2 regions of the Furfurilactobacillus rossiae genome follow, and region 1 is predicted to be linked to the other one. Evidence: a T-box and tRNA genes for the amino acid it is inferred to sense, from the RefSeq annotation. Region 1 holds a T-box; the other holds one or more tRNA genes.
The links. A T-box is a leader RNA that pairs with one kind of tRNA and senses whether it is charged. The one in region 1 lies ahead of tyrS (tyrosine--tRNA ligase), so its partner is inferred to be a tRNA-Tyr.

Region 2: it encodes a tRNA-Tyr, which carries the amino acid that the T-box ahead of tyrS (tyrosine--tRNA ligase) is inferred to sense. The anticodon was not compared.

The regions. Positions count from the first base shown of each region.
Region 1 covers NZ_CP040586.1:330,965-337,047, forward strand. Annotated here, with positions in the region: gene LROSL1_RS01605 (TrmB family transcriptional regulator) at 1-646, opposite strand, end outside; gene LROSL1_RS01610 (helix-turn-helix domain-containing protein) at 972-1,250, opposite strand; gene LROSL1_RS01615 (hypothetical protein) at 1,424-1,672, opposite strand; T-box leader at 2,492-2,680, shown strand; gene tyrS (tyrosine--tRNA ligase) at 2,731-3,987, shown strand; gene tdc (tyrosine decarboxylase) at 4,270-6,083, shown strand, end outside.
Region 2 covers NZ_CP040586.1:1,070,496-1,076,578, forward strand. Annotated here, with positions in the region: rRNA gene LROSL1_RS04970 (23S ribosomal RNA) at 1-1,140, shown strand, start outside; rRNA gene rrf (5S ribosomal RNA) at 1,205-1,321, shown strand; tRNA gene LROSL1_RS04980 (tRNA-Asn) at 1,329-1,401, shown strand; tRNA gene LROSL1_RS04985 (tRNA-Ser) at 1,417-1,508, shown strand; tRNA gene LROSL1_RS04990 (tRNA-Glu) at 1,517-1,589, shown strand; tRNA gene LROSL1_RS04995 (tRNA-Val) at 1,604-1,676, shown strand; tRNA gene LROSL1_RS05000 (tRNA-Asp) at 1,686-1,759, shown strand; tRNA gene LROSL1_RS05005 (tRNA-Phe) at 1,797-1,869, shown strand; tRNA gene LROSL1_RS05010 (tRNA-Tyr) at 1,881-1,961, shown strand; tRNA gene LROSL1_RS05015 (tRNA-Trp) at 1,966-2,036, shown strand; tRNA gene LROSL1_RS05020 (tRNA-His) at 2,054-2,126, shown strand; tRNA gene LROSL1_RS05025 (tRNA-Gln) at 2,135-2,206, shown strand; tRNA gene LROSL1_RS05030 (tRNA-Cys) at 2,227-2,297, shown strand; tRNA gene LROSL1_RS05035 (tRNA-Leu) at 2,335-2,420, shown strand; gene LROSL1_RS05040 (N-acetylmuramoyl-L-alanine amidase family protein) at 2,725-3,504, shown strand; gene LROSL1_RS05045 (hypothetical protein) at 3,858-5,798, shown strand; gene LROSL1_RS05050 (N-acetylmuramoyl-L-alanine amidase) at 6,054-6,083, shown strand, end outside.

The DNA.
Region 1 (6,083 bases):
TGTTAGCAGAGTCTGCTGGTAATTTTCCGTAAACGACTTCCTGCCCATCGCTGACAACATTTACCCAGCGACCACCGTAGTCCAATACCTTATCAGCTTCAAAAAAATGTTTATAGAAACGTCTAAAAGGTAAATCGTAGCGGTGATGATTACTAAATAAGATTACAACGAATTCATGAAGCCGACTTTCTGCATCTGCCAACGCTTGAGTGATTTCAGGCGTTAAGTCCTCAGAATAGATTTGCACGTACAAACTGTGAGTAGCATGTTGAATTTGGTAAAGAATTTTTTCAAACACCTGATCATAGGCATCTAATGCCCACACAGAACCATAATCAGTAACGGTTCCCAAACCAGATAGAGAATTCTCCAAGTTTGAAATATTATGTTCACTCTCAGTTTTAAAACGTGCAACTAGTTCGTCTACTGGAATTGCAGTATATACAGGTGTGTCATCTTTCGATTCAAGAATAAATTTTTTGTCTTCAAGTGAAGACAGTACATTGTATATTTTTGAACGAGCGATACCAGAGTTTTTACTAATTTTGTAACCTGTTGATGCGTCCATCTGTAAGAGGGTTACATACGCTTTGGCTTCACTTTCTGTGAGCCCGAAACGCGTCAATAATTCTGTTTTTTGATCCATGGTTTCCTCATTTTTAATAGTAGCTACCATCGGGTACTACTATAATTCCATTTTTTTATTTTGTCTACAGTTTGTGATTCTTTTAGCTAATATTGTTTGATTTGCATACTAGAATATTATGCTTCGAATACACACTTAAAGAAAGGGCTTAGATATATGCAGCATATATGTTAACTTTGTATGCTTTCACAAACGCAAAAGACCACCTCTTAACTGTGCAGATGCTCGCAGCCATGAGGTGGCCAAATTATAATGATTATTGTTAAAGACAAAAGATTTTTATTAAATGAACGCTATTTAAGACTAGCGAGCAGTTTTCTAAAGACTATGGATTGTCAAAAGTCTCAACAGCTTCTACTGCTGACATTGAATTATGAGGACTTTTGGTTTGATAATTACGCCGTGCCTCTGGTTCTGTCTCGCCAGTGACAACTTCCATGCCATGGCGAGTGACAACCAGCTGTTTGCCAAATTTACGGATCGTGCCAGTTGGAAAACGTTCTGGATTTTTACGGAAGACCTGACGAACATAGTCGTCAGCTTTTCGCCATCGGCTAGCTGCCTCACTAGATGACATGATGTCACTATCGTTAAGATTAATCATAAGTTACTCCTGAAGAGTGATAAAAGTTATTGTATTGAATGGAAATTACTTACGTAGAATCATTGTAGCTTTCTATGTTTAAGAGAATATAAAAAATAAAGAAGATTTTGTGACATTATATGTATCCGGCCCGCTCTGTTTATGAGGGGGCCTTTCAATAGTTGCTGTCCGAATCAGTCATGATTATTGTCCTTTGTTATTGCTTTGGCGAGTTGACCAGCTAATGTCCATACGCCAATGATTGAGGCGGTTAAACTCACCATAATCAAAATAGCGGCGATAAAAGGTACTGAAACGAATGTGAAAGTTGTCAGAGCAAACGTTAACGGTGCCAACAAGATAATTGTAATAAGTGTTTGGATGCTAATTTTTTTAATATTCATATTTACCAGTAACTGTGTTTTGATTTTTGTGTTTTCCATATTTTCACCTTTAGGTTAGTTTTCCTTTAGTGTCATTTGATTGCCGCAATTTTCGCATTCGATAGTACGTGTGCCAGCAATTTTCTTAAAAACGATGTCATTACATTCCGTGCATTTCAGTGTTTCGTCGATTGATTTCATCATGTTGATTTCCTTTATTTCCGATGTGACTAAGAATTTATTCTGCGTGACCGCAATTTGCACAAATATGTTGACCATTGCTTGAAGTTCTTGTAAAGACAATATCGCCACAATTGCTACACTTTAGTGTTTCATCGATTGATTTCATGTTTATCACCTCCAATGTTTATTTCAAATAACAAAAAGAGCGCCCTAATTAGTAACAAGAGTTACTAATTAGGACGCTCATCAACGCGGTACCACCTAAATTCAGAGATTAGTCTGCACTTAAAATCCTCCGTAACGAGGGGGAGACACGTTTTCGGTTCAAGGTATTTCGTCAGTATGCCCTGCGTGATTTTCACCAACCATCACTTCTCTAAACCCTGAGGCAAACTTTCTACTGTCTGACACGAAAATGATTTGTTATTTGTTGTCATGAATACTATCATCGTTTTTTAATAAAAGCAACCCCGAGTTTAATAAAAATTGTAAAAAATCTCATAAAGGGGAATTTTTAAGAAAAATAGTTCGACACAAAACAAATGTCGCACAGTAAACGTTGATATAATTGCGTTTAAAACGCTTTCTAAAAGCACATAAACTTAAACGCCAAGCTCATTAAAACATAATGCCATAAACTATTGACGGAATCCTTATGAATACCGTATTGTAGGCGTTGTAAACGTTTTAAATAAACAAAACTTTTTAATCGTCCAAAGTAGATATATATTCTTTTTAAAGCGAGCTAATGGCTGGTGTGAATTAGCAAAGGAGATATATCGAATTACACTCGATTTCTTTGAAAAGTACGGTTTGGTCCCGTTACCAATCAATGAGTGACACGAAAGTGTAAATCGGGTGGTACCGCGGTTAATCGTCCCTAGGATATATTATCTTAGGGACTTTTTGTTTTGTAAAAAAGAGGAGGAATGAACGTGAACATTATTGATGAACTAACTTGGCGTGATGCAATCAATCAACAAACTGATGCAGAAGGCTTAAAGAAACTGGTATCGGATCATAAAATTGCTTTGTATTGTGGTGTTGATCCCACTGGTGACAGTATGCATATAGGTCATTTGATTCCATTTATGATGATGAAACGGTTTGAACTAGCAGGTCACCACCCATACATTTTAATTGGTGGCGCTACTGGGAGCATTGGTGATCCAAGTGGTCGAAAGACAGAGCGTCAGCTTCAGACGATGGAACAAGTTAATCACAATGTGGAGGCGCTGGGTGCACAGATGAAGCGCTTGTTCGGTGGTGATGCAAATGTAACGATGGTGAATAACTATGAGTGGTTATCGAAGATTTCATTATTGGATTTCCTTCGTGACTACGGGAAAGTTGTTAACGTAAACACGATGTTGGCCAAAGACATTGTGGCTAGCCGTTTGGAAGTAGGAATTTCATACACTGAATTCACGTATCAAATTCTTCAGTCAATTGATTTTATGACGTTGCATCGTGAACACAATATTCAGTTGCAAATTGGTGGTGCTGACCAATGGGGGAACATTACTTCAGGAATTGACATGATTCATAAAATTATGGGTTCTGATGAAGAAGTATATGGACTCACTATCCCATTGATGTTAAAGGCCGATGGTACTAAGTTTGGTAAAACAGCTGGTGGTGCTATATGGCTTGATCCGAAGAAAACATCACCATATGAGTTCTATCAATTCTGGTTGAATCAGGACGATCGTGACGTGGTTAAATACCTGAAGTTCTTTACTTTCCTAAGCAAAGATGAAATTGATCAACTTGCTAAAGAAGTGAAAGAAAACCCGGCTGGACGCCATGCTCAAAAACGTCTTGCGGAAGAAGTAACCCGGTTCGTTCACAGTCAAGAGGCCTTGGATCAGGCAGAAAAAATCTCTGATATCCTCTTTTCTGGCAACGTCAAGGAATTGAGCGTAGCTGAAGTTCAAGAAGCTTTTGAAAAGGTACCCCATGTTGAAATGAGCTCGGATTCAGTCAATATTATTGATGTATTGACTGAGACTGGAATTGAACCTTCACGTAGACAGGCTCGAGAAGATGTATCGGCTGGAGCCATTTACGTTAATGGTGAAAAAGTAGATGAAATTGATGCAGTAGTTGATCCATCTACTAACTTCTCTGGAAAATTTGTAATTTTCCGTCGTGGGAAGCGCAATTACTTCCTGGCTAAAGTTAAAAATTAGAAAAAATATCATAAATCGAATATATGTTCCCGTAAAGGCTTGCCAATTATTTTTAAATTAAATTGGCAGGCCTTTTTCATTTTTAAGTCCACTTTACGATACCCGATAAAGGGCTAGAATGCTCAATTCGTAAAATAGAAATGCCGCCGTTAAAGGGCTCATTGAATTCTCACTTGTGAAAACGCCTTCAAAAGACCCTTTACAGGGACGTTTGAGCTGGAATATATTATTTGCGATGAAACACGCGTGCTTCAAAAATATATCGAAAGAAGCTATTTAACGATGGATGGACTTAAACCAGCACCAAAAGATCTGGACCTTAATGCACTCTTCATTGGTGACAAGGCAGAAAACGGGCAATTATATAAAGACTTACTAAATGAACTGGTTGATGAACATTTAGGATGGCGTAAAAATTATATTCCTCAAGACAAGGGCATGATCAGCCCAGAACAACAGTCTCAACCAAATTTCAAAGCAACAGTTAACAGAATGAAAGATGTTTTAGATGAATTGTCCCAACGGATTCGGACTGAATCAGTGCCGTGGCATTCAGCTGGTCGTTACTGGGGTCACATGAATTCGGAAACGTTAATGCCTTCTATCCTTGCGTACAACTATGCAATGTTATGGAACGGAAACAACGTGGCTTATGAATCATCCCCCGCAACTTCACAAATGGAAGAAGAAGTTGGTCATGATTTGGCCGAATTAATGGGCTACAAGAATGGTTGGGGCCACATTGTCGCCGATGGTTCTTTAGCAAACTTGGAAGGTCTCTGGTATGCACGAAATATCAAGTCATTACCTTTGGCAATGAAAGAGATCACACCGGAATTAGTTGCTGGCAAGTCAGATTGGGAACTATTAAACCTGCCAACTAGTGAAATTATGGACTTGCTTGAAAAAGCTGGTACTAAACTTGACGAAATTAAGAGTAAATCTGCTCGTGGTGGCGAACATTTACGCGAACTGGGTAAGTGGTTAGTGCCACAAACCAAGCATTACTCATGGTTAAAGGCGGCTGATATTATCGGTATTGGTTTGGATCAAGTTGTACCTGTACCAGTTGACGATAATTACCGGATGGACATTAACGCGCTTGAAGATATTATCAACAAATTGACAGCAGACAAAACACCTATTCTTGGGGTTGTCGGCGTTGCCGGTTCAACTGAAGAGGGTGCCGTTGACAATATTGACAAGATTGTCGAGTTGCGCAAGAAGTTTGCCGCTAAAGGCGTTTACTTCTACTTGCATGTTGACGCTGCTTACGGCGGTTATGCTCGTGCCATTTTCCTGGATGAGGATAACAAATTTATCCCATACGAGGACCTAAAAGATGTCCATGAAAAGTACGGTGTCTTCACAGAAAAGAAAGATTATATCAAGCGTGACGTATACGAAGCCTACAAGGCATTTGACGAAGCTGAATCAATCACTATCGACCCACATAAAATGGGTTACGTACCGTACGCCGCTGGTGGGATTGCCATCAAGGATATTCGGATGCGTGACACGATTTCTTACTTTGCTACCTACGTTTTCGAAAAAGGTGCAGACATCCCTGCGTTATTAGGTGCTTACATTCTTGAAGGATCTAAAGCAGGTGCAACTGCCGCCGCTGTTTGGGCCGCTCACCGCGTATTGCCATTAAATGTTTCTGGTTACGGTAAGTTAATTGGTGCCTCAATGGAAGGTGCTAACCGTTATTACAATTTCTTGAGCAATCTTGAATTCAAAGTTGGCGAACACACAATTGAAGTTCATCCGTTGACTAATCCAGACTTCAACATGGTTGATTACGTACTGACTGAAAAGGGAAACCACAGTCTAAAAGACATTAACGACTTAAACCACAAAATGTATGAGGAAGCTTCTTACGTTAAGGGCAGTCTTTATGGGAAAGAATACATTGTTTCGCATACTGACTTTGCTCAATCTGACTATGGCGACAGTCCGTTGAACTTTGTGAAGAGTCTTGGTGTGTCTGAAGAAGACTGGAATGATGTCAAGAAGGTAACGATTATCCGTGCCTCTGTCATGACACCATACATGAATAAAGCTGAAAACTTCAATTACTTCACACCAAAAAT
Region 2 (6,083 bases), 740 kb from region 1:
AAGGCCCAGGCGACTGTTTATCAAAAACACAGGTTTCTGCAAAATCGTAAGATGACGTATAGGGGCTGACGCCTGCCCAGTGCTGGAAGGTTAAAAGGATGGGTTAGCGTAAGCGAAGCTCAGAATTGAAGCCCCAGTGAACGGCGGCCGTAACTATAACGGTCCTAAGGTAGCGAAATTCCTTGTCGGGTAAGTTCCGACCCGCATGAAAGGCGTAACGATCTGGGCACTGTCTCAACGAGAGACTCGGTGAAATTATATTACCCGTGAAGATGCGGGTTACCCGCGACAGGACGGAAAGACCCCATGGAGCTTTACTGTAGCTTGATATTGGGTGTCTGTATAACTTGTACAGGATAGGTAGGAGCCGTAGAGCTCGGGACGCTAGTCTCGAAGGAGGCAACCGTGGGATACTACCCTTGTTATACGGCCACTCTAACCCGCGCCACTTAGCGTGGCGGGAGACAGTGTCAGGTAGGCAGTTTGACTGGGGCGGTCGCCTCCTAAAAGGTAACGGAGGCGCCCAAAGGTTCCCTCAAAATGGTTGGAAATCATTTGTAGAGTGTAAAGGCACAAGGGAGCTTGACTGTGAGACAGACAGGTCGAGCAGGGACGAAAGTCGGGCTTAGTGATCCGGTGGTACCGTATGGAAGGGCCATCGCTCAACGGATAAAAGCTACCCTGGGGATAACAGGCTCATCTCCCCCAAGAGTCCACATCGACGGGGAGGTTTGGCACCTCGATGTCGGCTCATCGCATCCTGGGGCTGTAGTCGGTCCCAAGGGTTGGGCTGTTCGCCCATTAAAGCGGTACGCGAGCTGGGTTCAGAACGTCGTGAGACAGTTCGGTCCCTATCCGTCGCGGGCGCAGGAAATTTGAGAGGAGCTGTCCTTAGTACGAGAGGACCGGGATGGACATACCGCTGGTGTACCAGTTGTGCCGCCAGGCGCATCGCTGGGTAGCTATGTATGGATGAGATAAACGCTGAAAGCATCTAAGTGTGAAACTCGCCTCGAGATGAGATTTCCCATTCCTATATGGAAGTAAGACCCCTCAGAGATGATGAGGTAGATAGGCTAGAAGTGGAAGTGTGGCGACACATGGAGCGGACTAGTACTAATCGGTCGAGGACTTAACCACGAAGTGGTGGTCCGGTTAAAGAAAAGAAGATCATGATTCAGTTTTGAGTGGATAACGCTCAGAGTGTGGTGATGATGGCACGAAGGATACACCCGTTCCCATACCGAACACGGAAGTTAAGCTTCGTCGCGCCAAGAGTAGTTGGGGGATCGCTCCCTGCGAGGGTAGGTCGTCGCCATGCATATTATTCCGGCATAGCTCAGTTGGTAGAGCACCTGACTGTTAATCAGGTTGTCGACGGTTCGAGCCCGCCTGCCGGAGTTTAAAATTAAAAATGGAGAGTTGTCCGAGTTGGCCGAAGGAGCATCACTGGAAATGATGTAAGCGGGTAACAACCTGCTTCAAGGGTTCGAATCCCTTACTCTCCGTTTTATATGACCCCTTGGTCAAGTGGTTTAAGACACCGCCCTTTCACGGCGGTAACATGGGTTCGAATCCCGTAGGGGTCAATTTTTAATATTTTGGAAGATTAGCTCAGTTGGGAGAGCGTCTGCCTTACAAGCAGAGGGTCACAGGTTCGAGCCCTGTATCTTCCATTTAATGATGGTCCCATGGTCCAGTTGGTTAGGACGCCTGCCTGTCACGCAGGAGATCACGAGTTCGAGTCTCGTTGGGACCGTTGTTTATTGTAAATTTTTAAATACCAAATTTGGTATGGCTCGGTAGCTCAGTCGGTAGAGCAATGGATTGAAGCTCCATGTGTCGGCGGTTCGATTCCGTCCCGCGCCATTTCAGAGTATGGCGGAATAGCGAAGTGGCTAAACGCAGCGGTCTGTAAAACCGCCCCGAAAGGTTCGTTGGTTCGAATCCAACTTCCGCCATTATAGGGATATAGTTTAACGGTAGAACGTCGGTCTCCAAAACCGCCGGTGCGGGTTCGATTCCTGCTATCCCTGCTTATTTAAATATTATGGCGGTATTGGTGAAGTGGTTAACACACTGGTTTGTGGATCCAGCACGCGTGAGTTCGATTCTCACATACCGCCCTTTTTATTGGGATATAGCCAAGTGGTAAGGCAACGGACTTTGACTCCGTCATGCGCTGGTTCGAATCCAGCTATCCCAACTTTGGATTTGCTCCATTATGGTGGTATAGCCAAGTGGTAAGGCAGAGGTCTGCAAAACCTTCATCACCGGTTCAAATCCGGTTACCACCTTTCACGTCGAAGGGCGTGTAACAGAACTTCATAGCTTGCCGCTGTGGCGGAATTGGCAGACGCGCTGGACTCAAAATCCAGTTCCCTTTACCGGGAGTGTGGGTTCGACCCCCACCGGCGGCATACATGACTCCTTTAAGGAGTTTTTTTGTGCCTTTGAAATACCAATGTATCGACATTTAAATTTTTGGTATCTATTTTTCACTTTGTTTGAACATAGGGGTAAAAGGAAAACTTGGGAAAACAGACAGATATGGACGTGTTTGTGAAATGAACTAGGTCAACAAGAATATTAATGACGTGTATATGTCACTGTTTTTTGATTTATTACGGGATTGATAAGCATGCATTAATATTCGAAATGAGTCTACTTATTTACGCATCATTTCTATATAATTTAATTAACGGGATGAAGGGGAATAGGTACATGAAAAATTTCAGGAAATTGATTAGCATGCTAGTTTTAACTGTAGCCTCGACTATGTTTTTTTTCGGTAGCACCACATTGAAAGCTAGTGCAGATAGTTGGTGGTCATATCCAACAGGCTGGTCTTTATGGTCTGACTCAAAAAGTCAGTGGGACACTGGTTGGCAATATAAAAATGGTGCGTGGTACTATCTTAGTGATAAAGGTATCATGCAAACAGGGTGGCAATATATTAATGCGCGTTGGTACTATCTTGATAATTCCGGGGCTATGGTGATCGGTTGGCAGTATATCAATAGCCGGTGGTATTATCTAAATGCTTCTGGAGCGATGCTGGTTGATTGGCAATATATTAATGGCGCTTGGTATTATTTTGCAGGTGATGGTAGCATGCAAACAGGATGGTTATCATTTGCAGGTAGTCGTTTATATCGTCTGGATGGGCAAGGCAAAATGCAGACTGGTTGGCAATATATTCAGTCATACCCTTCTGGCGAATACAGGTGGTATTTCTTTGGAAGCGACGGTAACGTCCCTACTGGGTGGTTCTTTGATGGTAATTCGTGGTATTGCTACGATGGTAGTTCTCCGATGACTGGTTGGCGCTTTATTGACGGATACTGGTATTATCTAGAACCATCTACGGGAAGAATGCAAACGGGGTGGATAAATATAGACAATCAACGATATTATTTAGGCAGTTCAGGCCGTGCAAATACCGACTCAGTAATGATTAATGGCAAATGGTGTCGTTATCCATCTGATAGCTGGCCAAGTTAAGTTTTATAATTGATTAACGGTTGATCGTGTGAAGTGTTGAGACGGTTAAGTCTAAAATTATTATGAATTAAGTGCTAAAAATAGTGCCGACAATTCGAATTTCCGAGTTCGAATTGTCGGCACTATTTGGTGAAAAACGTGAAATTTCCCCAAAAAGTACATTAAATGGCTTAAAAACATTTTTCAGTTTACCAAATGAGTCTCCTCATCATTTTTTAATATAAAATCGAGAGATGTTGCCATTGCTTTTTAAATTAATGTTCCTTATTTGAACATTGTTAATAACAAGTGGGCATGATAAAATCAATATTGAAATTAAATTAATGGTTCAATCATTTTATCAGGAGAAGATAATGAAATCTAAGTTACGCAACAGTGTTCTGTTGAGTGTTAGTACGCTAACGATACTGTTAAGTTTGTCGATAAATCAGGCTCAGGCCCAAACGGCGAACGATGGTTCAAGTGTATCGATCAGTGTCGCAACCAACAGTGCTAGTTCTGTTAAACATGACACTTCGCAGAATATACCATCAGGAGATACATCAGTAGCTGTTAGTGATGCAAAGACTAGTGACATATCTAAAACAACTGACGTAGAAAAAGCTAGCTCTACCAACGCAGATTCCAGTGAGGTTACATCTGGCTCAGCAAAAGATGTAGCTAGTCAGGAAAGTTTACAGTCGGCTAGTCCATTAGGAATTTCAAAGATAAATAGCGGTGTTCAGAGCTCAACGACGTCTGACAAAGGGAGTTCCGTATCGTCAAATGTCGGCAGTAGTCAGAACAAAAATAGTTTAGAAAGTGAACAAAATTCACAAAGTAGTGCAGTTGATTCCACAAAAGAGGGCACAAACACATCCACAGCAAAGTCAAATACTAGCTTTGAGACGGATAGTGATAGTGCCAATGCTACCAGCATTGCAGCTACTTCAACGTCCAATTCGCAGGATTCTAACGCTGAAAGTGTTAATAGCACGCAGAATACTGCGGAAAGTTTGTCCAGCAATGCATCTTCAGATTCATCATCTGAGACTATCAAAGTTGCGGCATCAGTTAATCTTGGACAAGAAGAAATCGTTATGCCTGTCGCGAGTCATAACGATGGTTGGTCTTCAAATAATGGTAAATGGAATTACTATTTAAATAACAATCTTCAAACAGGTTGGCAAAAGATTAACGACACCTGGTATTACTTTGACCAAAATGGTCAATTGGTGAACCAGTGGTTTAAAGACAACAATCAGTATTATTACATGACTGATTGGGGTATGTTACATACCGGCTGGAGTAAACTGGATAATTGGTATTACTTCAACTGGGGCGGAGACATGAAGACCGGTTGGTTAAATGATTCATCTAATTGGTACTACCTTGGCAATTGGGGCATGTATAACTCCGGTTGGTCATGGCAAAATGCTTGGTATTACTTCCAAAATTGGGGTGGTATGGCAACTGGTTGGTTGCACGATAACGGCAGTCTTTACTATTTGACCAATTATGGTGCTGTGACGAATGGTTGGGCTAAAGACGGCAGTTGGTATTATTTTTATCCAAGTGGCGCAATGGCAACTGGCTGGGTGAACGACAATAACACATGGTATTGGGTTGACTATTGGGCTGGTATGTCGAATTACCAGTGGTCATGGATCAACGGCGCGTATTATTACTTCAACTGGGGTGGCGCAATGGCAACTGGTTGGAATAAAGATAATACGAACACGTGGTATTTCTTAGATAGTAACGGTGTTTGGAACCCATCACCATGGATCAACGTACCATTTATTGATCAAATGGCTTGGGGTGCACCAGAAGGCTGTGAAGGAGCTTCTTTACTTGAGGCTCTTCATGGCAAAGGCTTATTGACCGGAACTAATTTACCTCAATTCCTGAAATCAATGCCATATTCTTCTAATGGCGATCCGAATAACGGTTTTGAAGGTACACCATACGCTTACCGATATGATGTTGAAACTATTTATCCAAAGGCGTTGACACCTTGGGCGCAACAGTATACGAATGCGGAAAATATTAGTGGTCAATCTGCGGCATATCTGCGGGAAGAACTTAGAGCAGGTCGTCCAGTTGTTATGTGGACGACTCAGCATTTCGTTGCTCCACAATGGAAGCATTACTGGTGGGGCTGGACACCATTTAACTTACACGTTGTTTGCGTGAATGGTTACAGTAACGGAAGCTACCATGTGGCAGATCCCTGGTTAGGAAATTTCTGGGTTGATGGCGGTACTTTTGAAAGTATTTGGAATGCAATTGACTTAGGTGTAGCTATAGGATAATGGGATACCTCAATAAGGCTATGGAATAAGAAGAGAGCTGAACTCCTTGAGTTAAGTGATTTAAACTCAGGAGTTCAGCTCTTTTTTGTAATTATTGTGGATAAGTTAATATTTTATTCATACAAATGTGCTTCTTGGATTAAAGTTAATTGAATTACATTTAATGAACAAATTTAGCATAAGGCGCATTGCAATGGAATTATATAGTAGACTCGTTTACTAGAAGTACTGACTGGATAAGGAGAACTTGCGATTATGAAATTCACGAATTCAACTAAACATAGG